DNA from 2 places in the Brevibacillus sp. HD3.3A genome. Region 2 is predicted to be linked to the other one. Evidence: predicted binding sites of a transcription regulator. Region 2 holds the regulator's gene; the other holds the start of a gene.
What was found. The regulator CtsR, encoded in region 2, represses protease genes until heat stress. The targets are predictions, from matches to a motif close to ATGGTCAATAAAGGTCAAACA.
Positions count from the first base shown of each region.

Region 1 (11,607 bases), 1.8 Mb from region 2:
TTGTTCATCGCGCTCTCCGTCTTCATCGTCCCAACCTACTGGTACGCTTATGCGATGCTGCCAGTGTGCCTGATCATCGCCATCGCGGCGGGGCAGGGCAAGGAATTTATCACACTCGTTCGCAACGGGCTGTTGATTCTGCTCGTGTTTATCTTCCTGATGCAAGCTTTTTTCTATCCGGGCGCGCAAATTTTGTGGCAAGCAGGCATTTTGAAAATCACCCAGGAAGGCATTTTGTACGGCTTGAATATGACTTCGCGGATTTTGGCGATCGGTTCGGCGTTCATCCTGTTTTTCCGCATTACTTCTGTCAAAGACTTCGTGTATTCGCTTGAAAAGCTGGGGCTGCCTCCAAAAGGGGCTTATGTCGTACTGGCGACACTGCAAATCATTCCGGAAATGAAAAAGCAGACGAGTGTCATTATGGATGCGCAAAAAACGAGAGGTGTGGAAACGGAAGGGACGATGATGGTGCGGGCAAAAGCGTTTCTCCCGACAATCAGTCCGCTGATCCTCTCTTCGCTGGCAAGCACGGAGGAAAGAGCGATTACATTGGAATCGCGCGCTTTTTCTGCGCCAGTCAAGAAAACACACCTGTACGAAATATATAAAACCAAGCATGACACGGCCGTGCGGATCGGAATGCTCGTTGCCTTGCTGATTCTGATTGCGGGGAGGATTTTGTTATGAACAGCGTAATCAAAATATCCAACATGAGCTACAAATACCCGACGGGCAAGATCGACGTCCTGAAAAACATCAACATCGAGATCGAAAAAGGACTGCTGTACGCTGTGGTTGGCCCCAACGGCGGAGGGAAAACCACGTTTTGCAACGTTCTGCGCGGGTTCATTCCGCATTTTTATCGGGGGGACTTGCGCGGCGAGGTGCTCGTCAACGGGAAAAACATCGTCGAGAGCACATTGGGCGAGTTGTCGTTGTCTGTCGGCTTTGTCTTCCAAAATCCGTTCATTCAAATCAGTGGCGTCAAAGAAACCGTGTTCGAGGAAGTCGCCTACGGACTGGAAAACCTCGGGGTGCATCCTGACGAGATTCGAACGCGAGTAGAAGCGATTTTGAAGCTGGTCAAGATCGAGCATCTGCGTGACAAAAATCCGTTTGAACTGTCCGGCGGTCAGCGCCAGCGCGTCGCTTTGGCCTCGATCATCGTGATGGAGCCGGACATTTTGGTCATCGACGAACCGACCTCGCAGCTAGACCCGCAAGGTACGGAAGAAGTTTTCGAGATCATCCAGATCATGAAGGAAAAAGGCAAGACGATCATTCTGGTCGAGCACAAAATCGAACTGATTGCCGAATTTGCGGATCGCGTCATTTTGCTGCACGATGGCGAAATCGTCATGGAGGGCACAACGCAAGACGTCCTCTCCGATGAAAAGGCGCTCTCCTACGATGTCATGCTTCCGCAGTACGCCATGCTGGGACTGGAGCTGAAAAAACGCGGAGTGCCGCTGCGCAAAATCCCGATTACCGAAGAGCAGGCCGTCGAAGAAATGAACTGGTGGATGGCAGAAAGGGGAGTTCGCATATGAGCTTCATTTCCTTGAAAAATATCACTTTCGCTTATCCGAACGGACATACAGCGGTAGAAAACGTCTCCATGGAGATTGGCAAAGGCGAGACGGTCGCCATCGTCGGCCAAAATGGCGCGGGCAAAACGACGGCGGTAAAGCTGATGAATGGCTTGTTGAAGCCGACCAAAGGCGATGTTATTATTGATGATTGGAATACAAAAGAGCATACGACCGCGCAAATTTCGCGCAAGGTAGGCTACGTGTTCCAAAATCCGGATGACCAGATCTTCCATAGCGATGTCTACAGCGAAGTCGAGTTCGGGCCAAAAAACCTCGGCTTGTCTGTAGAGCAAACGAAGGAAAATGTCATGAAAGCGGCGAAGCTGGCTGGGATTGAGCCGTACTTGCAGGAAAACCCGTACAATTTGCCGTATTCCATGCGCAAGTTCGTGACCATGGCGGCAGTAGTGGCGATGGATTGCGATGTGATCATTCTCGATGAGCCGACCGCAGGCCAAGACAGGCAAGGGATGCAACGCATCTCTTCCCTGATCGCCGCCTTGAAAAGCGAAGGCAAAACCGTCATTACGATCACGCATGACATGGAGTTTGTCGTGCAAAATTTTGAGCGTGTCATCGTCATGGCCCACAAAAATGTAGTAGCGGATACGAACAAGCGGGACATTTTCTGGAATCACGCGATTTTGGAAGAAAGCATGCTGAAGCAGCCGCACATTAGCAGATTGAGCCATACGCTCGGCTTGCCAAAGCAAATTTTGACGATCGAAGAATTTGTAGAGACCATGCTGTAAAAAGCGGCTGGGGGAGGTAGCACGTTGTGAAAATCGCAGTAGTAGGAAGCATCAATATGGATCTCGTCTCCCACGTCCACCATCTGCCCAAGGCAGGAGAAACGATTGCAAGCCATGACTTTATGCTGATTCCAGGCGGAAAAGGGGCGAATCAGGCAGTTGCTGCCGCACGTCTGGGCGCGCACGTATCCATGATCGGAATGGTGGGCGAGGATGAAAATGGCACCATCATGCTTGCGGGCATGACAGAGGCGCAGGTTCATGTCGAAGGAATCAAGCGCGAGGGTACGACTGGCATGGCCTTCATCAATGTCAGCGATGACGGGGAAAACAACATTGTGCTGGTTCCCGGAGCCAATGCACAAGTGAGCATAGAGCACATCGATGAGAACCTGTCGATTATCGAGCAGAGCGACGTCGTGCTGTTGCAGCTGGAAATCCCGCTCCACGTCGTGGAATACGTCGTGAAAAAGGCAGCTGCGCTCGGCAAGCTGGTCATTTTGAATCCGGCTCCGGCAAGGGCACTCTCGCAGGAACTGTTACAGCATGTGCACACCTTGACGCCGAATGAAACAGAGCTGGCCATTTTGAGCGGTCTGCCCGTCACGACGCCGGAAGAAGCCGGGGAAGCGGCGAGAAAGCTTTTGGCAAGCGGTCCGAGACGGATCATTGTCACCCTGGGCGAAAAAGGCGCGCTTTTGGTCACGGAGGAGAAAACCGTGCATGTGCCTGCTTGTCGGGTCGAGCCAGTGGATACGACTGCGGCAGGCGATTCGTTTACCGCAGCTTTTGCCGTGGGCATGGCAAAAGGGATGTCGGATGTGGAAGCAGCCGGATTTGCCAGCAAAGTGGCTGCGATCGTCGTGACTAGACGCGGGGCGCAGCCATCGCTGCCCACGCTGGCAGAAGTAGAGGCGCACTCCTTTTAGCGAGCGTCTGTATCTTTCTATCATGTCATGGACGAAAACGAAAGAAAAAGCAAACGTGTTTTGGAGCGCAATGTTCCAAAGACGCGTTTGCTTTTTGTTTTTAGGAACGCTTCTGCAACAGCTCCAACACCCACTCGCACCAGGCGATATCCTCTTTCATGCGCCGTGATCCCCATGAAAGCAGCAAATAATCCCCAAATTCCGGATGGTTCGGATGGTCGGGCGGATACGAATGTTCGGCAGAATCACTCTCGTACTCCTTTAAGTAGTGCTCGTACATGTCCAAATGCTCGCGACATTGCTGGATGCGCTCGACAAACATCGTAGAGGCCGCTTTTTCGTCCGCCAATCCGAGGCAGTACGTTTTCAGCACCAGCTCGTCACGCAAAACAGGCTCTGCTGCCGGCTCGCTAAGCCAGACTTTTAGTGCAATCTGTCCTTTTTCTGTAATGGAATACACTTTTTTATCAGGACGATCCGTCTGGTGGATGCGAGTGAACTCCAGATAGCCCTCCTGTTCCAGCTTCGCCAGCAGCGGGTAAATTTGGCTGTGCTTGGCCTGCCAAAATGGTTGCAGCTGGAGCATCAAATCATAGCCGGAGCTTGGTGTGCGGGCAACCAGCCCGAGGAGTCCATACGCGAGTGTGTTCAAAGTGAAAAGCCCCCTGACTTTAGCGAATATCAACCTCATTATAGGAAGGGTTTTCTGGCGAAGCAAGAGAGAACCTGCGTCCTGTATAGCTTCTCCCAAGCGAAAGCAGAAAATCCAAAGTTACCCTCTTGAAAGTCAAAGAAGGTCAAACTATAATAAAGTCATCGAAGGTCAGAAATGGTCAAACAACCGTTGACCTGTCGAACACACAAATAAGAAAAAATCCAAAAGCATGATTTTGGGGGTATGAAACATGCAATGTGAAATCTGCAAACAACGACAAGCAACTGTGTCCGTCCATATACGCGTACAAGACAAACAGCAAGCCTACAACCTGTGCCGGGAGTGCAATGCCAAGCTCGGCAGCAAAATGGGAGTAGGGATGGGCTTCAGCCCGTTCTCTTCCTTCTCCGGTCTGGACGACTTCCTGCAAGGCTTCGCACAAGCGCAGGCCCATGCAAAAGGCGGTCAACAGCCGAACATGAAGGGACAGGCGACAACTGCGGACAGAGGCGGCCTTCTGGACGAACTGGGGCGCAATCTGAACGATGCGGCCCGCGCAGGGCTGATTGATCCGGTCATCGGACGCGACCAGGAAATCGAGCGTGTGATCGAGATTTTGAACCGCCGCAACAAAAACAACCCGGTGCTCATCGGGGAGCCGGGTGTAGGGAAGACGGCAATTGCCGAAGGTCTGGCCTTGCGCATTACGGAAGGTCAAGTGCCTGCCAAGCTGAAAAACAAGCAAGTGTACGTGCTGGACGTGGCTTCTCTGGTCGCAGGCACGGGGATTCGCGGACAATTCGAGGAAAAGATGAAGCAAGTGATTGCCGAGCTGCAATCGCGCAAAAACGTCATCCTGTTCGTGGATGAAATTCATTTGCTGGTGGGAGCAGGCTCTGCGGAAGGCTCGATGGACGCCGGAAACATTCTCAAGCCTGCCCTGGCGCGCGGCGAGCTGCAACTGGTTGGGGCCACTACCTTAAAAGAGTACCGCGTCATTGAAAAGGATGCCGCGCTGGAGCGCCGCTTGCAGCCTGTGATGGTCAAAGAGCCGACAGTGGAGGCCGCTATCGAGATTTTGCAAGGACTGCGTCCGAAATACGAAGCTTTCCACCAGGTCGCTTACTCCGATGACGTGCTCCGCGCCTGCGTCGAATACTCGCATCGTTACATCCAGGATCGCTTCCTGCCTGACAAGGCGATCGACCTGATGGATGAAGCCGGATCGCGGCTGAATCTCCGCTCTTCTGCGGCAGATACGAGCCAGCTGCATGAGCGCCTGGCGCAAATTAACCAGGAGAAAAAAGCAGCGACCGAGCAAGAAAATTACGAGCAAGCTGCCCGCCTGCGCGATGAAGAAGCGGAAATTCTCGGCAAGCTGGATCAGCTTGATGGGGCCGCTAATCGCACGAAAGTGGAAGTATCAGATATTCAGGAGATGATCGAGCAAAAAACAGGCATCCCTGTCCGCAAGCTGCAAAGCGACGAGCAGGAGCGGATGAGAAATTTGGCTGCGCACCTGGAAGCCAAAGTCATCGGGCAATCGGAAGCTGTCGCACAGGTCGCCAAGGCGATTCGCCGCAGCCGCGCCGGGTTGAAGCCGAAAAATCGGCCAATTGCCTCCTTCCTGTTCGTCGGACCGACTGGCGTAGGGAAGACAGAGCTGTCCAAAGCGCTCGCCGAGGAGCTGTTCGGCACGAGAGATTCGATGATTCGCCTCGACATGAGCGAATACATGGAGAAGCATTCCGTCTCCAAGCTGATCGGTTCGCCTCCAGGCTATGTAGGCCACGAGGAAGCGGGACAGTTGACCGAGCGAGTGCGCCGCAATCCGTACAGCATCATTTTGCTGGATGAGATCGAAAAAGCGCACCCGGACGTCATGCACATGTTCCTGCAAATTTTGGAGGATGGCCGCCTGACAGACAGCCAGGGCCGCACCGTGAGCTTCAAGGAAACGGTCATTATCGCAACGAGCAATGCCGGAGTGGCTGAGCGCAAAAAAGCGTTAGGCTTCGGCGCCGAGGAACAGCAGCCTGGCACTGTGCTTGATTCGCTGGGAGCGTACTTCAAACCGGAATTTTTGAACCGCTTCGACTCGATTATTTCTTTCGCTCATCTGGAAAAGCAAGACTTGGTGCAAATCGTGGAGCTGCTGCTCCAGGAAGTCGTGCTGAATCTCGGCGAGCAAGGAATCGAGCTTGAAGTGACAGACGCTGCCAAAGAAATGTTGGCTGAGCTGGGCTACAATCCCGCTTTCGGGGCACGCCCGCTGCGTCGCGTGATCGCCCAGCAGGTCGAAGATGGCATCGCCGATCTGTTGATGGAGGAAGCGGATGTGCGCAAGATCGTGGTGGAAGTTGAGGAAGAAGCGATTCGCGTGAAAAAAGCATAAGGGTTTGTCCCAAAAAGAGTCCCTGACGGCTAGACAGGGACTCTTTCTTTCCTATATCGAGATAGAAGCGAGCGTTTGCGCAAAAAGAGATTGCTATTGGCTTGCAAGCTGAAGATTTCGCATCGGAACCCATCCGTATTCCCGGTTGGTGGACATACACCATCCCCAGCCATTCAGCTCTTGGAGCAACTCAACCGTATCTCCTTCATTTACATCTAGCTCTTTTGCGGAGTAATTTTCCGTAATGATGCCTTCCTTGTCCTTTGCTTGAATAATCTGTTCAGGCACCCAGCCTTCCATGCTATGGTCAAGCGTATAGCAGTACCTCCAGTTCCTCCAACCGTCGGGATCATCGTCGACTCGACCGAGTATGACGGTTTGACCTTGAGTCAATTCAATGGGGGTAGGGTAGTTTATTCGGTGCTGAATCATGACTTTATATGTTTGGCTCATATTGCAGCTCCTTTCTGAATAATGATTCAAGCCAGGCTACAAGCTGATCATTCCCCTGCTTGCTTGTTGGCAGTTTGCATCAGTTGTTTTTTGGCCCGCATTTTTCGCACCAAAAGTCCGATCAGCAAAATCGGGATCATCAGCAAGAACACGTACAGGGAGGCGTGACCGACCATATTTTCCGCCATCCGCCCGTAAAAGTAAAACAGGAAACCGACGAGGTAAAATTTCACGGCTCTGCCGATTGCGGCATAACCGATCAGCTTCCAGAGCGGATAATTCAGACAGCCGGACAAGATCGTGAATACTTTGAACGGAATCGGGGTGAAGGAGCCGACAAAAATGGCGACTTCGCCTCTTTTTTGAAACATCTCGGTTGCCGAGTCAATCCACTCTTTTTTGAGCAGTTTGTACAGGACAGAGTGGCCGAGCAGTTTACCGAGAAAGTAGCCGACGGGTGTACCAACCAGACACGCGATATATCCTGCGGTTGCAATCCATAAAGCAGCGGATGGATCAATCAGGCTTAATGAAACTTGCAGAAAGAATACAGGAATGGGGAAGATGACGGCGTCTGCAAAAGAATGGATGACGACTCCCCAAATGCCGTATTCCATCAAAAAATCTAAAACGTTCTGAACCATTTCATTCTCCTTTGTCCATCTCATGCGATCCGCCTGCTGCGACGGATAAAAATGGGTAGAGTCGTGTGGCGTAACGATGTTGTATACAAATTAAGACGGATATTCCCGAAATATGGTTACGGTTGCTGCTTTTGCAAAAACTTTTTTCTTTCATTATAACCGCATCGCATGCAATACTGCCATCAACTCGTCAATTCCTTTTTCCACCGATTCGGCCTTGGCGTTGGATACATTCAGCTTCAAAATATTTTCCCGGGGAAACAGGGGCAAATAATGCCTGTCTGCCGCTTCCAACAAGATCGAGCGTTTTTTAGCCAGCTGGATCAGACGGGATGCGTCAACTCGCGGGTCCAGCACAAGATGCGTGTGAATCCCCGGATAAGGCAGAGGGCGAAACGCAAACAGAGCGTCAGCGCGGGCTGCATGGGCGAGCAGCGCTTCTGTCAGAAGCTTCGATCGGAGCTGATACGATTGGCGGATTTTTTGCCTGTGCCGTTCAAACATGCCGCTTTTCAAATAAATTTCCAGCGCGGCTTGGGACAGCATGGAGCTATCGATGTCCCGCAGCCGTTTGAACTGCAAAAACGACTCGCACAGCGCATCGGGAATGACGGCGACACCGAGGCGCAGCCCGGGAAAAATGATTTTGGAATAGCTTTTCATGTAAATCGTCCGCTCGAAACGATCGTAGGAGAACAGCGGGTCTGCCTTGCTGTCATGCTCCAAATCTGCCATATGGTCGTCTTCCACGATGTAAACGTTGTAGCGGTGGGCCAGTTCGGCAATGCGCTGTTTTTCCTTGCGGGTATACGACGTTCCGAGCGGGCTGTGAAAGCGCGGCATCGTGTAAAAAAATTTGATCTTTTCTGTCCGGAAAATGCGCTCCAGCTCGTCCAGATCAATTCCTTGCGCCGTTCGCATGATCCCAGTCACCGGAATGTTGTGCATCTGCAAGTAATCGATAAACAGATGGTAGCTCGGCTGCTCGATCAGGACGGTTTCCCGCCCGTTGGGGAACGGAATCGTACACAAAAGCGACAGCGCCTGCTGAACGCCGGATGTGATGAAGATGTTCGCTGGCTTGGCAAAAACCTGATGGTTGGCCAAATGCTTGGCGATCACGGGGATGAGCGTAGGCAGCCCTTTGGCGGTGCCGTACAGGAACAGGTCGTTGCGGTATGTCTCAATCGCTTTGTTGATACAGTGTTGAAAGTCAAGGTACGGAAACACGTCAGGATCAGGGGCAGAGGTGGCGAAGTCGATGCTGTTACAGTTGTTTGGCTCGCTGTCTCGCTGCTTTTTGACGACGTAAAAGCCGCTGCGGTCTACCGAGTAGATCAGATGACGTTTCTCCAACTCGTTCAGCGCCTGGATCACCGTGCTGTTGCTGCATTGATATTGGGTTGCCAACTCGCGGATGGACGGCAGCTTGTCGCCATCCTGGTAGGTGTTGCCCTCGATCAGCGTCTCCAACTCGTTCTGCAATTGCAAATATTTATGCATGAAATCCCTTCCTGGCGCATGGACTTTGTATCGGTACAGATCGTCTTTTTTTGCATTGTAGCATGATTGCCGCCCCATTACTATGAAAGCAGGAAATAATTGCTGCATAGGCAACGATTGGGGAGAGATCAGCTTGAAGGATCAACATAAAGCTATAGGGGCCGCACTTTTGAATGCCATGATCGTCGGCTTGTCGTTTATTTTCGTAAAAATGGCGCTGACGTCAGCCACTCCGATGGACGCGATGGCGCACCGCTTTACGATCGCTTTTGTCGCCGCGACGATTCCCGTTTTGTTCGGATGGGTCCGGCTGTCGATCAAGCCGCGCGACATTTTGGTCATTTTGCCATTGGCTTTGCTCTATCCGGCGCTGTTTTTCGGGCTGCAAACGTTTGGACTGGTGTACACGACCGCGTCGGAAGCCGGGATCATTGTCGCCACCGTTCCGATTTTCACGATGGTCATGGCCGCTTTTTTTCTCGGCGAGACATCTACGTGGCTGCAAAAGTTTTGTACGCTGCTGTCTGTAGCAGGTGTCGTGTTCATTTTCGCGATGAAGGGCGCAGGGGTAGGGATGGGCAGCAGCCTCGGCACCATTTTGATCTTGCTCTCGGCCTTGTCGCTCGCGGGGTATAGCGTGTTGGCGAAGAAGATGACGAAAGCCTTCCATTATATAGACGTCACGTATATGGTTTCCGTAATCGGCTTTTTGGCCTTCAACGCGCTGGCCTTGATCCAGCATGGCGCAAACGGCACGCTGTCGGAGTTTTTCCTGCCGCTCACGCATTCGTCGTTTATTATCTCGGTGCTCTATTTGGGTGTGCTGTCTTCTTTGGTGACATCTTTCATGACGAATTTTGCCTTGTCGAAAATGGAAGCGTCGAAGATGAGTGTTTTCAACAACTTGTCAACGCTCGTGACGATTGCCGGAGGTGTGGTGCTTCTCAGGGAGCAGATCGCCTACTACCACCTGCTCGGAGCGCTCATGATCATTCTCGGTGTCATCGGGACGAATTTCCTGGGAAAGAAAAAAGGAACCGCGGTAGACACCAACGGGAAGCTCAAATCGCAATCTTTGTAAGAACAAACGCACAGGAAAAATGGAGCAGAGACTGTTGGGCTGCTCCGTTTGTTTTTGTCCGCTGACAGGAGGGACCAGCCGCAAAAAAATCAGGACCAATGCGGGTGAAACTGTTTACAAAAGTCGACATACACGATATAGTTACCTAGATTGTTGCTATGAGTATAATGACATATGGTGAGATGACGGAATGAAAACGATTATTCATCTGGATTCAATTGAAAAAAGCTTTCACGGTACTGTCGTCGTCCCCTCTTTTTCTCTCTCCATTGAAGAAGGGGAGTTTTTGACGTTGCTCGGCCCCAGCGGCTGCGGCAAGACGACGCTTTTGCGGATGATTGCAGGGTTTGAGGAGCCGACTTCCGGGGATATTTTCCTCGACGAGAAGCCGCTCACCCATGTGCCGCCTTATCAGCGGGATATGAACATGGTGTTCCAGCAGTACGCCCTGTTTCCGCATATGACTGTCGAACAAAACATTTTGTTCGGTTTGAAAATGAAAAAAGTAAGTGCAGCAGAGCAAAAACAGCGCCTGGAGGAAGTTTTGCAGTACGTGCAGTTGACCGAGCTGAGAAAACGTACGCCAAAGCAACTGTCCGGCGGCCAGCAGCAGCGTGTGGCGATTGCCCGGGCGATCATCAACAATCCGCGCGTCCTTTTGCTGGACGAGCCGCTTGGCGCCCTGGACTACCAACTGCGCAAAAGCTTGCAGCTGGAACTGAAAAATCTGCAAAAGAACCTCGGGATCACGTTTATTTACGTAACCCATGACCAGGAAGAAGCAATGGCCATGTCGGACCGGATCGCCGTCATGAACAAAGGACGGATCGAACAGATCGCTTCTCCTGCCGAGATTTACAACCATCCGCAGACGCTGTTCGTCGCTACTTTCATCGGGGAAAACAACATTTTCCGCGACAATGGGACGAATACAGCTGTCCGCCCGGAAAAGATCAAGCTGTACCAGCCAGAAGCAGACAAGGACAAGCACAAAAAGCTGGGAACGATTGCTGACGCGGTATTCCTCGGCAACCTGCGCAAAGTGTTCATCCGCCTCGACGGTCAAGACATGACAGTCATGGCCCATCAGTACGCAGGAGACGGTCTGGACTGGAAGGTGGGAGATCGGGTCGCCATTGGTTGGGCGCAGACGGACGAGGTGATCCTGACTTGTTGAACAAAAAGCCGGTAAAACTGCTCGCAGCACCCGCCCTTTTGTGGATGGGTGTGCTTTTCGTCCTGCCCATGCTTATGATTGCGCTGATGTCCTTCCTTAAAAGAGGCACATACGGGCAAGTTGTCTATGAATTTACGCTGAACAATTACGTGCGCATTTGGGACCCGCTGTACGGGCAAATTTTTGCGGACACGCTGGTAGTTGCCATTTTGACAACGGTGTTGTCGATCGTGTGCGGCTATCCGCTTGCGTATTACATTTCCCGCCTGGAAAAGTCGTCCCAGCAAATTTGGCTGTTGCTTGTGATGATTCCGTTCTGGATCAACTTTCTGGTCCGTTCCTACGCCTGGGTGATCATCCTGCGCTCCCAGGGGGTCGTCAATACGATTTTGCAATCATTGGGAATTATTACGGAGCCATTGC
Region 1 covers NZ_CP085874.1:4,552,575-4,564,181, reverse strand. The annotation lists gene HP435_RS21285 (energy-coupling factor transporter transmembrane component T) at 1-690, shown strand, start outside; gene HP435_RS21280 (energy-coupling factor ABC transporter ATP-binding protein) at 687-1,553, shown strand; gene HP435_RS21275 (energy-coupling factor ABC transporter ATP-binding protein) at 1,550-2,347, shown strand; gene rbsK (ribokinase) at 2,374-3,276, shown strand; gene HP435_RS21265 (PadR family transcriptional regulator) at 3,377-3,928, opposite strand; gene HP435_RS21260 (ATP-dependent Clp protease ATP-binding subunit) at 4,182-6,326, shown strand; gene HP435_RS21255 (SH3 domain-containing protein) at 6,420-6,779, opposite strand; gene HP435_RS21250 (YqaA family protein) at 6,827-7,423, opposite strand; gene HP435_RS21245 (aminotransferase-like domain-containing protein) at 7,577-8,926, opposite strand; gene HP435_RS21240 (DMT family transporter) at 9,060-10,007, shown strand; gene HP435_RS21235 (ABC transporter ATP-binding protein) at 10,198-11,184, shown strand; gene HP435_RS21230 (ABC transporter permease) at 11,229-11,607, shown strand, end outside.
Region 1: a site for CtsR is predicted at 4,096-4,116, ahead of HP435_RS21260 (ATP-dependent Clp protease ATP-binding subunit). Genes of this name have one in related genera too.

Region 2 (11,607 bases):
ACGAAAAGCTTGTGGGGTTTGAACCGCCCACAAGCTTTCCCGTGCCGGGGTATCTTCCACAAAGCCTGATGCCCCCACCACTTTTATCGTATCTTTGACAGGTACAGCCATGATCGTAGCCTGATCGCGCTGCACCTGTCTGATCATGTCACTGATCTGCTGCTTGGTAACGAATGGCCGTGCCGCATCGTGAACAAGCACGTAGGTACAGGAGGTTTCCAAGGCAGCCAAACCGTTTCTGACGCTGTCCTGCCGCTCATTGCCGCCCAAGGCGACCGTTACTGGCAAGTTTTCGGCCTTGAGCAAGGCCAGCACGTCAGCGTAGTCCGGCTCGCTCACTACCAGTACGATCTGGTCGATGTCCTGATGCGAGGCGAAAAGGCGAACTGTGTGAGCCAAAATCGGTTCTCCGGCAAGCGGCAACCATAGTTTGTTCCGTTGGCCGCCCATTCTTTTCCCCGAACCGGCAGCAACGATCACGACACCCGTACTCACTTTTTCATTCTCTCCCGTCTTGTGCTTCTCGTCTCTTCTTACAGTGCTCTTTCCAAGAGCTTCGGCTTCGCGAAAATCATTCGTCCCGCAGACGTTTGCAGTACACTGGTGACCAGTACATCCACGTCGTTGCCAATGTATTCGCGTCCGCCTTCCACGACGATCATCGTGCCGTCATCGAGATACGCGACGCCCTGACCGTGCTCTTTTCCATCCTTGATGACCTGCACGTTCATTTCTTCCCCTGGCAAGACGACAGGCTTCACGGCATTCGCCAAATCGTTGATGTTCAATACAGCCACGCCTTGCAATTCGCATACTTTGTTCAGGTTGAAATCGTTGGTGACGACTTTCCCGTTCATGACCTTCGCCAGCTTGATCAGCTTGCTGTCCACTTCGGATACTTCTTCAAAGTCGCCTTCCCAGATTTGAACCTTGACCTTCATTTCCTTCTGAATCTTGTTGAGAATATCCAAGCCTCGACGGCCGCGATTTCGTTTCAGTACATCAGAAGAATCGGCAATGTGTTGCAGTTCCTCCAGGACAAAGCCCGGAATGACCAGTACGCCCTCCAAAAAGCCCGTACGGCAAATATCTGCAATGCGTCCGTCAATAATGACGCTCGTGTCCAAAATTTTGTGCTCGACATTTGTTGCTGTTGCAGTCTGTTCCTTTTTCTTATCCTTGCGTCCAATCGAGAAAACCGACATAATCTCGTCCCGCTTGCGAAATCCTACCTGAAAGCCCAGATAGCCAAGCAACCCGGAAACAACCAGCGGCAACAGATCACCTATTACCGGAAACGGAATTTTACTGATGGGCAGGAATAATAAAAAGGCAACAATAAGACCACTAATCAACCCCATCGCTCCGAACATCACGTCAACAATCGGCATTTTGACGAGAGTCTCTTCTCCCCAGCGAACTACTTTCAAGACGTAGTCCAAAAGCCAATTAGCTAAAAAGAAGAACAGAATGGCACCAAGTACCGCCCCAATATATTGCGCTCCACCAACTACTCCAAAATTCAAAAGCGGGTTAAGCAGCGAAAACAGTTCGGCACCGTATTGGTAGCCCAAGCCACCGCCAACCAAGACAAAAAAGATTTTTCCTATGCGGCGTACCATGCCTTCACCTCCTTTTATTAATATAGACAGAAGCCTTTGAGTAAAACCCTGTAACTTTCCAAATAGCGAAATTGCTTCATTGTCGCTTTCCCTCACTATAGCAAAAATGATTTTACCATGTCAAATAGCCAAAAATTTTAACATAGTTGTCATTTTCCCGTCAACCTCAAACACCTGTTTCCTTCTCGGGCAAATTGACAGCGACCAGACTCCCTTCTTATAATGGCAGTAACACAATGAGCGAAAATTGTGACGATACGATCAGCCTAAAGCAGAGGTGAATTGATATGGACAAACGAAATGTAGACGACTTTCAAACGCAAGTATCAGAGCTTTTGATCCGACATCGAAGCGTACTGGACGTCATGTCCAAAGTTCAGGAGACGGCATCTCGCATCAATCGCTCCCTGACCAAAGCCATCACCGAATGCGGTTGTGTTGAAGTGGTAGCCAAAAAGCAAAGTTACGATTCCAGCAAAAACCTGGAGGAGAACAAGTCCCACCTGGACACTCACTTTAACGGCCCACTATGCGAGCATTGTCGCGATGTAGTCACAGCAGAGCTTGGCAAAAATCTTTTTTACCTGACCGCCTTGTGCAACATCACAGACATCAAACTGGAAGACGTCCTGCAAAAAGAGGCAAACCGGCTGAATACCCTGGGCGTGTTCAATCTTTCTTAACCCCACACTCGTATTACGAATGAACCCTACGAAAAGTTGCATACAAAAACGAAAAACCCGCACATCGAAGTGCGGGTTTTTTCATTGCCTGGCTTATTCAAATGGCACAGATTCTTCTTCTTTGTTTTTCCGCTTGCGTAATTTTTTGACGAGAAAGTCAACGTTTTTTTTTATTCCGTACAGGGCGTAAAAGGCAAGCGGCAAGAAGACGATCTTCGGAAACTGTTGCGGATACTTGATCGCAACAACGACGACGATGGCGATAATAATGGGCGTAATCCAGTAAGCGGATTTTGGAATCCCGACCTTTTTGAAGTTGGGATACTTGACCTTCGATACCATGAGGAAGGCGAGGAGCAGCATGCTCACTGCAAGCAGTACCGGGTTGAAAACCTGGTGATAAAGCGCAAGAGTCGCCAGCACACCGCCGGCAGCTGTGATTGGCAATCCGATGAAATATCCCGGAACCCCGGCCTGGACGTTGAATCTCGCCAGACGGAGCGCCCCACAGATCGGGAAGATGGCCGTAATGAGAATCCCCAGCAGATCGAAGTGCTGAAGGACAACAACATACATGATGAAAGCCGGAGCTATCCCAAACGTAATGACGTCAGAAAGCGAATCGAGTTCCTTTCCAAACTCACTTTGCGCATTCAACATACGAGCGACGCGTCCATCCAACCCGTCGGCCAGCATGCCGATGATCACCGTGATCGCCGCATAATCGACGTAATGATCTCCTCGAAACGCAAGAATAATTGCCAAGACTCCCAGAAACAAGTTGCTTACGGTTAGCATGTTCGGCAACGATTTCACGAACATAGACTACCTCCTGATTTCTTTTGCAGAGGAGACAGTGTATCCTGTCAAGCTGACTTTCGCTTTCAAGTCCCCTGGGCAAATGTTGAATAACAAATAATGCCTTTATCCTATTCTACTTTAAATGTGCCTGTCAATGAACACTTGTTCCTGAATCCGTTTCAGACCCTCTTTGATCGCCCTGGCCCGCACCTCTCCAATCCCCTCTACTTCGTCTAATTCCTGAATCGTTGCCATCATAATTCTGGGCAAATAATGGAAATGTGCGACGAGGTTTGTGATGATAGAAATTGGCAATCTGGGGATTTTGTACAAAATTCTGTAGCCCCTGGGCGACACCGACTCCTCCAGCATGCTGGCGCTTGCCGAAAATCCGAGAACGCGCAGGAAAGACCCCAACTCCAGCACTTCCTCCGAGCTTAGCTTTTTCATTTCGCCCAGTACAAGCTCAGGAGCGTAAGACGAATCTTTGGCGTAATCGCGAATAAGCATGTGCGCTTCTTCGCCAATATTCGACACAAGCTCCTCCAATTGCATGCTGACAAGTCTGCCTTCGACACCAAGTTCACATATGTACTTGGAAACTTCCGTCTTGATCCGAAGCACCATCTCGATCCGCTGCAGCACAGAAGCAACTTCATGCAGGGTGACCAGTTCCTCAAATTCCAGAGCGCCCAGGTTGGTCATCGTCTGATCCAGCACGGCCTTGTATTTTTCCAGGGTGGACACAGCCTGATTGGCTTTGGCTAAAATGACGCTGATTTCATTCAGCACATAGCGGAAATTCCCTTGATACAACGTGATAACATTGCGTCGTTGCGATATGGCGATGACCAGGTAGTTGGTGTGGATGGCCGTTCGTTGCGCCGTCCGATGTCGCGTCCCTGTCTCGCTGGTATGGATGGATGCCGGCGGGAACAGTTGCGTATTGGCGTACAAAATTCGCTTGGCGTCTTCACTTACTATAATCGCCCCATCCATCTTCGCCAATTCATACAAATGGGCAGGAGAAAAATCGCAATTGATGGAAAAACCGCCATCGACGATTTGCTTCATTTCCGGTCCGTAACCGACGACGATCAGGCCGCCGGTTTTTGCGCGCAAAACATTTTCCAGCCCTTCACGAAGCTGCGTTCCGGGTGCGACCAAACGAAGCACATCGCCGAACAGCGGAGTTCTTTTGGTGTTCTCCTGCATATCCCGCCCTTACCTCCTTATCACCTCGTTCAAAGCATCTGCGATATTGCTGACCCCGATCACCTGAATATCGTCAGGAGCATCCAGGCCGCGAATATTTTTCTCCGGGATGATTACGCGTTTGAAGCCGAGCTTATGCGCTTCCCGCACGCGCTGTTCGATGCGCGATACGCCACGCACCTCTCCCGTCAGACCGATCTCCCCGATCACCACATCATGCGGATTCGTGGCGTGGTCGCGGAAGCTGCTGGCAATGCTGACCGCGATCGCCAAGTCGACAGCCGGCTCATCCAAACGAACGCCCCCTGCGACATTGACATACGCGTCCTGATTTTGCAGCATCATCCCCATGCGCTTTTCCAAAACAGCCATGATCATCGCCACACGCTGATGGTCGACGCCTGTAGCCATTCTGCGCGGCGTAACGAAGCTGGTTGGGGCTACGAGTGCCTGAAGCTCGACCAGGACGGGACGAGTGCCCTCCATGCTCGCTACGACGGTGGAGCCTGCCACGCCAAAAGGACGTTCGGCCAGAAAAATTTCCGAAGGGTTTGCCACCTCTTCCAGACCGCGATCTTTCATCTCGAAAATGCCGATCTCGTTTGTCGAACCGAATCGATTTTTGACAGCACGCAGGATTCGGAACGTATTGTGGCGCTCGCCTTCAAAATAAAGGACCGCGTCCACCATATGCTCAAGCATGCGCGGACCTGCAATCGAACCTTCTTTGGTCACGTGGCCGACAATAAAGGTCCCGATCCCTTTGCCTTTGGCGATGCGCATCAGTTGAGCGGTAGCCTCACGCACCTGTGCGACACTTCCGGCTGCGGATTGAACCGTGGGATGGAAGACTGTCTGGATCGAGTCAATGATCAATACGTGAGGGTCTACTTGATTAATATGCTGCTCGATCAAATCCAAATCATTTTCTGCCAACACAAACATCGGGGGTGTTTGCATATGCAGGCGATCAGCGCGAAGCTTGATTTGTTTTGCCGACTCCTCGCCTGATACGTACAGCACTTTGGCCCCTTTATGAGCCAAGGCAAAAGAGGTCTGCAACAGCAATGTAGATTTCCCGATACCCGGATCGCCGCCGACCAGTATAAGGGAGCCTGGTACCAGCCCGCCGCCGAGAACACGGTTCAACTCTCCGATCGTCGTGTCCATGCGCGGTTCTTCTGCACTGGCGACCTGCGTCAAAGGAATAGCCGCCTGACGCGTACCGCCGCTGATTCCTTCATGACGAGGGGCTGCTTTCACTGTCACTTCCTCGACCAACGTGTTCCAGCTGCCGCAGCCAGGGCATTTTCCCATCCACTTAGGCGATTCATAGCCACATTCTTGACACGCGTATTTCGTTTTATACTTTGACATAATCGCACCCTCACTTGGAATTTCTTTTCTACTTTTATCATAGTTACGCATTGAAAAAAAGAATACCTCCCAGAACAGGAGGCATTCTCTGCTATTTTGTGCTTACGATTTGGTTTTTTCCAGTCGCTTGACAACCAGCTTGCCATCTTCGGCTTCGATGTTGACCGTATCGCCTTTGCTGATGTTGCCTTTGAGCAGTTCTTCCGACAAATTGTCTTCGATATGGCGCTGGATGGCGCGACGCAACGGACGCGCACCGTATGCCGGGTCGAAGCCCTCTTTTGCCAGCAGCTTTTTGGCTTCCTCGGTCAGTTGGAAGTCGATGCTCTGCTCTTTCAAACGCTTGCGCAGCTCGTCGGTCATCAAGGACACGATTTGCTCGATGTGCTCCTGCTCCAGAGAGTGGAACACGATCACTTCATCAATACGGTTCAGAAATTCAGGGCGGAAGCTCTTTTTCAGCTCATCCATGACTTTGTCTTTCATATCCTGATATTTCTTCTCGGTGTCGTTGGTAGTGAAACCGAGTGTCGTATTTTTCTTGATCATGCTGGCACCTACGTTGGAGGTCATGATCACGACGGTGTTGCGGAAGTCTACTGTGCGTCCTTTGGAATCAGTCAATCGGCCGTCGTCCAGCACCTGGAGCAAAATGTTGAATACATCCGGGTGCGCTTTTTCGATCTCATCCAGCAGGATGACCGAGTAAGGCTTGCGGCGCACTTTTTCCGTCAGCTGACCGCCCTCGTCAAAGCCTACATACCCTGGAGGAGCCCCTACGAGACGTGCTGTAGAGTGTTTTTCCATGTACTCGGACATGTCGACGCGGATCATGGCGTCTTCATCTCCAAACAGTGTCTCAGCTACAGCGCGAGCGAGTTCGGTTTTCCCTACACCTGTAGGGCCGAGGAAAATAAACGAACCGATTGGACGTTTCGGGTCCTTCAAGCCAGCGCGGGCACGGCGGATCGCTCGGGAAATCGATTTGACCGCTTCGTCCTGGCCGATAACACGGTCGTGCAAAATATCTTCCATTTTCAACAGGCGCTCTGTTTCTTCTTCCTTCAGCTTCAGCACCGGAATACCAGTCCAGCTGGCTACCACAGTGGCGATGTCCTCAGGAGTTACTTCCATGTTCAACTGGCCTTGACGCTCTTTCCAGTCTTTTTTCGTTTTGTCGAGTTCCTCGCGCAGCTTCTGCTCCTGATCACGGAGTGCAGCAGCCTCTTCAAACTCCTGCGATTGCACGGCAGCGTCTTTTTCCTTGCGCACTTCTTCCAGACGCCCTTCCAGCTCCTTGAGGTTAGGCGGGACGGTGAACGATTGCAAGCGCACTTTGGAAGCCGCCTCATCGACGAGGTCGATGGCTTTGTCAGGGAGGAAACGATCGGTAATATAACGGTCAGACAGCTTCACTGCCTGCTCGATAGCTTCGTCGGTAATTTTCACACGGTGGTGGGCTTCGTAACGGTCGCGCAAGCCGTGCAAGATGCGAATCGCGTCCTCGGCAGTCGGCTCATCCACCTGAATCGGTTGGAAGCGACGCTCCAGCGCAGCGTCTTTTTCGATGTACTTGCGGTATTCGTCCAGGGTGGTTGCCCCTACGCACTGGAGTTCACCACGAGCCAGCGCCGGCTTGAGAATATTGGAAGCGTCGATTGCGCCTTCCGCCCCGCCAGCCCCGATCAGCGTGTGCAGCTCATCGATAAACAGGATGATGTTTCCTGCCTGGCGAATTTCGTCCATGATTTTTTTCAGGCGGTCTTCAAACTCACCGCGATATTTGGTTCCCGCCACTACTGTTCCCATATCCAGCGTCATGACGCGCTTGTCGCGGAGAGTTTCGGGAATCTCGTTGTTCACGATTTTTTGAGCCAGACCTTCTGCAATGGCCGTTTTCCCCACACCAGGCTCCCCGATCAAGACAGGGTTGTTCTTGGTGCGTCTGCTAAGTACCTGAATCACACGCTCGATTTCTTTTTGGCGGCCAATGACAGGATCAAGCCCGCCATCGCGTGCAATCGCAGTCAAGTCCCGTGCCAGACCGTCCAGAGTAGGCGTATTCGCTGCCGGATTGCCGCCGGAAGGCTGATGCGACGCCATCATTTCGGAGCTTCCCAGCAATTGCAGCACCTGCTGGCGCGCCTTGTTCAGACTGACTCCCAAGTTGTTCATGATTCTCGCAGCGATGCCTTCGCCTTCGCGGATCAGGCCGAGCAAAATGTGCTCTGTTCCTACGTAAGTATGGCCGAGCTTGCGCGCTTCATCCATGGACAGTTCAATTACTTTTTTCGCACGAGGTGTATAGTTTGGGGTGTAATTACTACCGGACTGCTCTGTTCCCCGTCCGATCAACGACTCCACTTCGCTCTGGATTTTATCGAGACCAAGCCCGAGCGATTGCAATGCCTTGGCAGCAATACCCTCGCCTTCCCGAATCAGTCCCAGCAGTACATGCTCAGTCCCAATATCCTTGTGGCCGAGACGCACCGCCTCTTCCAGGGCAAGCGCCAGTACCTTTTGTGCTCGTTCTGTAAAACGTCCAAACATCATATCGTACACCTCCGTGTAACCATGTTTTTTCTCTATAGGTTAACTGCTGTGATGCCTTATGTCTGAGAAACAATCAAGCTGAGCCCGTCGTACTGAGCCTCTCCCGAATCAGCCGAGCCCTTCTCTCGTCCCGCTGGTCTGGCGTCAACTTTTGCCCTGCATGCTGCTGCAAGAAGCCAGGCTGGGTTGTTACCAACAGCTCGTTCATCACCAGTGGCGATACTCCCGAGATAATGCCCAGGTCAATGCCAAGGCGCACATCGGAGAGGCGCTGAGCTGCTTCCTTGGACTCCACAGTGCGTGCATACATCAAGATGCCGTAGGAACGGAAGATGCGGTCTTCCAAAGATATGCGTGTATGCTCCAGCAAATAAGTACGGGCAACGCGTTCTTGCTCGATAATTTGTCTGGCTACGCCATACAGGTTGGAGAGAATATCGCTTTCCGACATCCCGAGCGTGACTTGGTTGGACAACTGAAACAGGTTTCCTAGTGCTTCGCTGCCTTCCCCGTAAATTCCTCTAACAACGAGGCCAACCTGATTGATGGCCTGCAAAATTCTGCTGATTTGCTGCGTCATCACCAGTGCTGGCAGATGCAGCATGACGGAAGCCCGGATGCCTGTGCCGACGTTGGTCGGACAGCTTGTAAGGTAGCCTCTCGTCTCATCGAACGCGAAGTTTAAATTTTTCTCGAAAACATCATCTATTTTTGTTCCTATTTCCCATGCTTCGTTCAGGCGAAACCCCGGCAGCAGCACCTGGATTCGAATATGATCCTCTTCGTTTACCATGATGCTGACCGACTCGTCAGGACTCAACAGCACAGCACCTTTTCGCGATTCCTCCGCCAAGTGAGGGCTAATCAGATGCTTCTCCACCAGCACCCGCTTTTCCAACGGGTTGATCTGGTCCATGTTGAGGACTTGAAGCTGCTGGAGCTTGCGCATGGCCTCCGATTCGCTCACTTCCGTCACCTTTCTGACGACTTCTTCCCCTTGCGAGTCTGTCGCCAGTAACGGAAAAGGGTGCTGGCGCAGGTTTCGGGCGATGCGCAGCCGTGTGCTGATGACGATATCGGAATCAGGACCTTCTCCTTTCATCCAATTGCTCCACGGGTTTTGCATAAACTGCTGTTGTGACATGACCAGCTTACCTCCCCTTGTTACGATTGAGCGATTTTTTGTTCCAGCGCACGTATCCGGTCACGCATCTCTGCCGCTTTTTCAAACTCTTCACTGGCGACATGGTTTTGCAACGCACGCTTTAGTTGTTCCAGCTCTTTGCGGATTTTCAACTGTCCGCCTGTGCGCTCCGGAACCTTGCCGCTATGCTGCGTATTGCCATGGATACGGCGGAACAACGGATCGAGTCGATCGCCCAGGAAGGTGTAGCAATCACTGCAACCGAAGCGGCCGCTTTTGCTGAACTGGGCATACGTGAGTCCGCAAGTTTCGCAACGGAGCGGCTTACTGGTGGCAGGCTCGCGTCCGTTTTTTTGCATGGGGTCAAATTTTAACAGTCCTGAAAGGAGATTGTTGATGCTGAAATTGTGAAATCCGGTAAAGACGTCCCCTTTTTCGGAAGCGCATTGCTCACAAATATGGTATTCGGTTTTCTCGCCGTTGACGATTTTCGTCAAGTGCAGTGTCGCCGGTCGTTTTCCGCATTCCTCACAGTTCATTACATCCTACCCCCTAACACATACATGCTTCGCTTACTTCAACAAGATAGCCGCAATCATCTGCTTTAAAATATTTGCCCGCAAACGATCTCGCAATTCAGCATCCAGAGTCAAAACATTTCGTGAGGTTGCGATTTTCATCAAGGTCGCTTCCCTGACATTGACCAGTCCTTCTTCGAACAGCCTTTCCACAATCGCGTTCCCCACACTCTGCGAAATGCTTTCTCCAATCAGTTCCTCGGTCAGCAATTCCTGCAATCGCGCCTTGCTCACAATCTGTACCTTGCGAATGCGGATGTAACCCCCGCCTCCACGCTTGCTTTCTACAATGTACCCTTTTTGTACAGTAAATCGCGTGTTGATGACGTAATTGATTTGCGACGGTACACATTGAAATAAGTCGGCAAGCTCACTACGCTGGATCTCGACCGAGCCATTAGGACTTTGTGTCAAAATGCCTTTCAAGTGCTGTTCAATGATGTCCGAGATGTTACGCAAGTCATCGCCTCCTATTCCATATGTGTCATCTACTGACTTTGACTATCTTTGACTTTAATTATAATGGGTTTATGGCGCCCTTGCAAGTGATCCATACACTTTCTAGTGTGGGCAAAATCCGGTCGCTTGAAACCATGCAAAACAGTCAGGTGGCGAGCCTTTTGTCGGGCATAAGCGACAAGCGTTGCACTCTTTTTACGAAAAATGTCGGGTTGCTAAGTATGAAAAAAACCACTCCCTAAAGGAATGGTTTATGTCAGGCTCTATGATTTGGTGTCGATCGCTGGCAAATGATCCAGCAATTGCGGGAAATCTGTAATGATCATATCGGCTCCATCCAGCTCTCCCGGTTTGGCAAAACCAAAGTCGCAACCGACTGTAAACAAGCCGTTTGCTGTCCCGGCCTCGATATCCGAGTGACGATCCCCCACCATGTACGCGTGCGCGATGTCATAGTCAGAGAGGAGCTTTGCCACCAGATCATTTTTCGAGCGCGTACGGAACCTTCCTGCGGAGTACAAATCCGTCAACAGCGGTTTTAGTCCATACTCTTGGCATATGGCCTCGATGTACTCCTCTTGTCCGTTGCTCGCGACAAACAGAGGAATCCCCTGGGCGTGAAGCTGTTCCAGAGTTGACCTCACTCCTGGGTATAAATCGGTCACTTTTTCCTTCAGCAAGGCAATTTCATTTTCCAGCAAAAAAGTATCTGCGGCGTGGACTGCTTCTTCACTTGCTCCTGGCAACAGCTTTTGCCAAACTTGCTCGATGGTCATTCCCAGTACATTGACCAGGTCTTCCTCGCTCGGCGTCTCGCCTTGCCACAAGCCTGTTTCTCTCAATCGTTCAAACGTCCGCACAAAGGCGGGCGTCGACAACTTTTCCGTTTGCAGCAATGTGCCATCCATGTCGAAGAAAATAGCAAACGGTATACTCATAGGCAACCTCCTGTCAGTGCTTCCGAGAACATTAGTCTGTTTCAGCCTGCACCATGCTCATGTCGTCCAAAATAAATTCGGCGATGCGCTGAGCGGCATCCGGCTTTGATATTTTTTGTCCCATGCGTCGCATATAGTCAACTTTTGATGGACTGTGCAACAATTCATCGATAAAGTAAATGAGCTGCTCCGACAAATTGGCATGTACAGCACAGCCGTTGTTCAACAGGAAGTGGC
Region 2 covers NZ_CP085874.1:224,126-235,732, reverse strand. The annotation lists gene ispD (2-C-methyl-D-erythritol 4-phosphate cytidylyltransferase) at 1-495, opposite strand, end outside; gene HP435_RS01345 (PIN/TRAM domain-containing protein) at 534-1,622, opposite strand; gene HP435_RS01340 (nucleoside triphosphate pyrophosphohydrolase family protein) at 1,910-2,305, shown strand; gene pssA (CDP-diacylglycerol--serine O-phosphatidyltransferase) at 2,399-3,127, opposite strand; gene disA (DNA integrity scanning diadenylate cyclase DisA) at 3,245-4,321, opposite strand; gene radA (DNA repair protein RadA) at 4,331-5,698, opposite strand; gene HP435_RS01320 (ATP-dependent Clp protease ATP-binding subunit) at 5,801-8,251, opposite strand; gene HP435_RS01315 (protein-arginine kinase McsB) at 8,325-9,395, opposite strand; gene HP435_RS01310 (protein-arginine kinase activator protein McsA) at 9,416-9,934, opposite strand; gene HP435_RS01305 (CtsR family transcriptional regulator) at 9,968-10,432, opposite strand; gene HP435_RS01300 (HAD-IA family hydrolase) at 10,696-11,370, opposite strand; gene HP435_RS01295 (MGDG synthase family glycosyltransferase) at 11,402-11,607, opposite strand, start outside.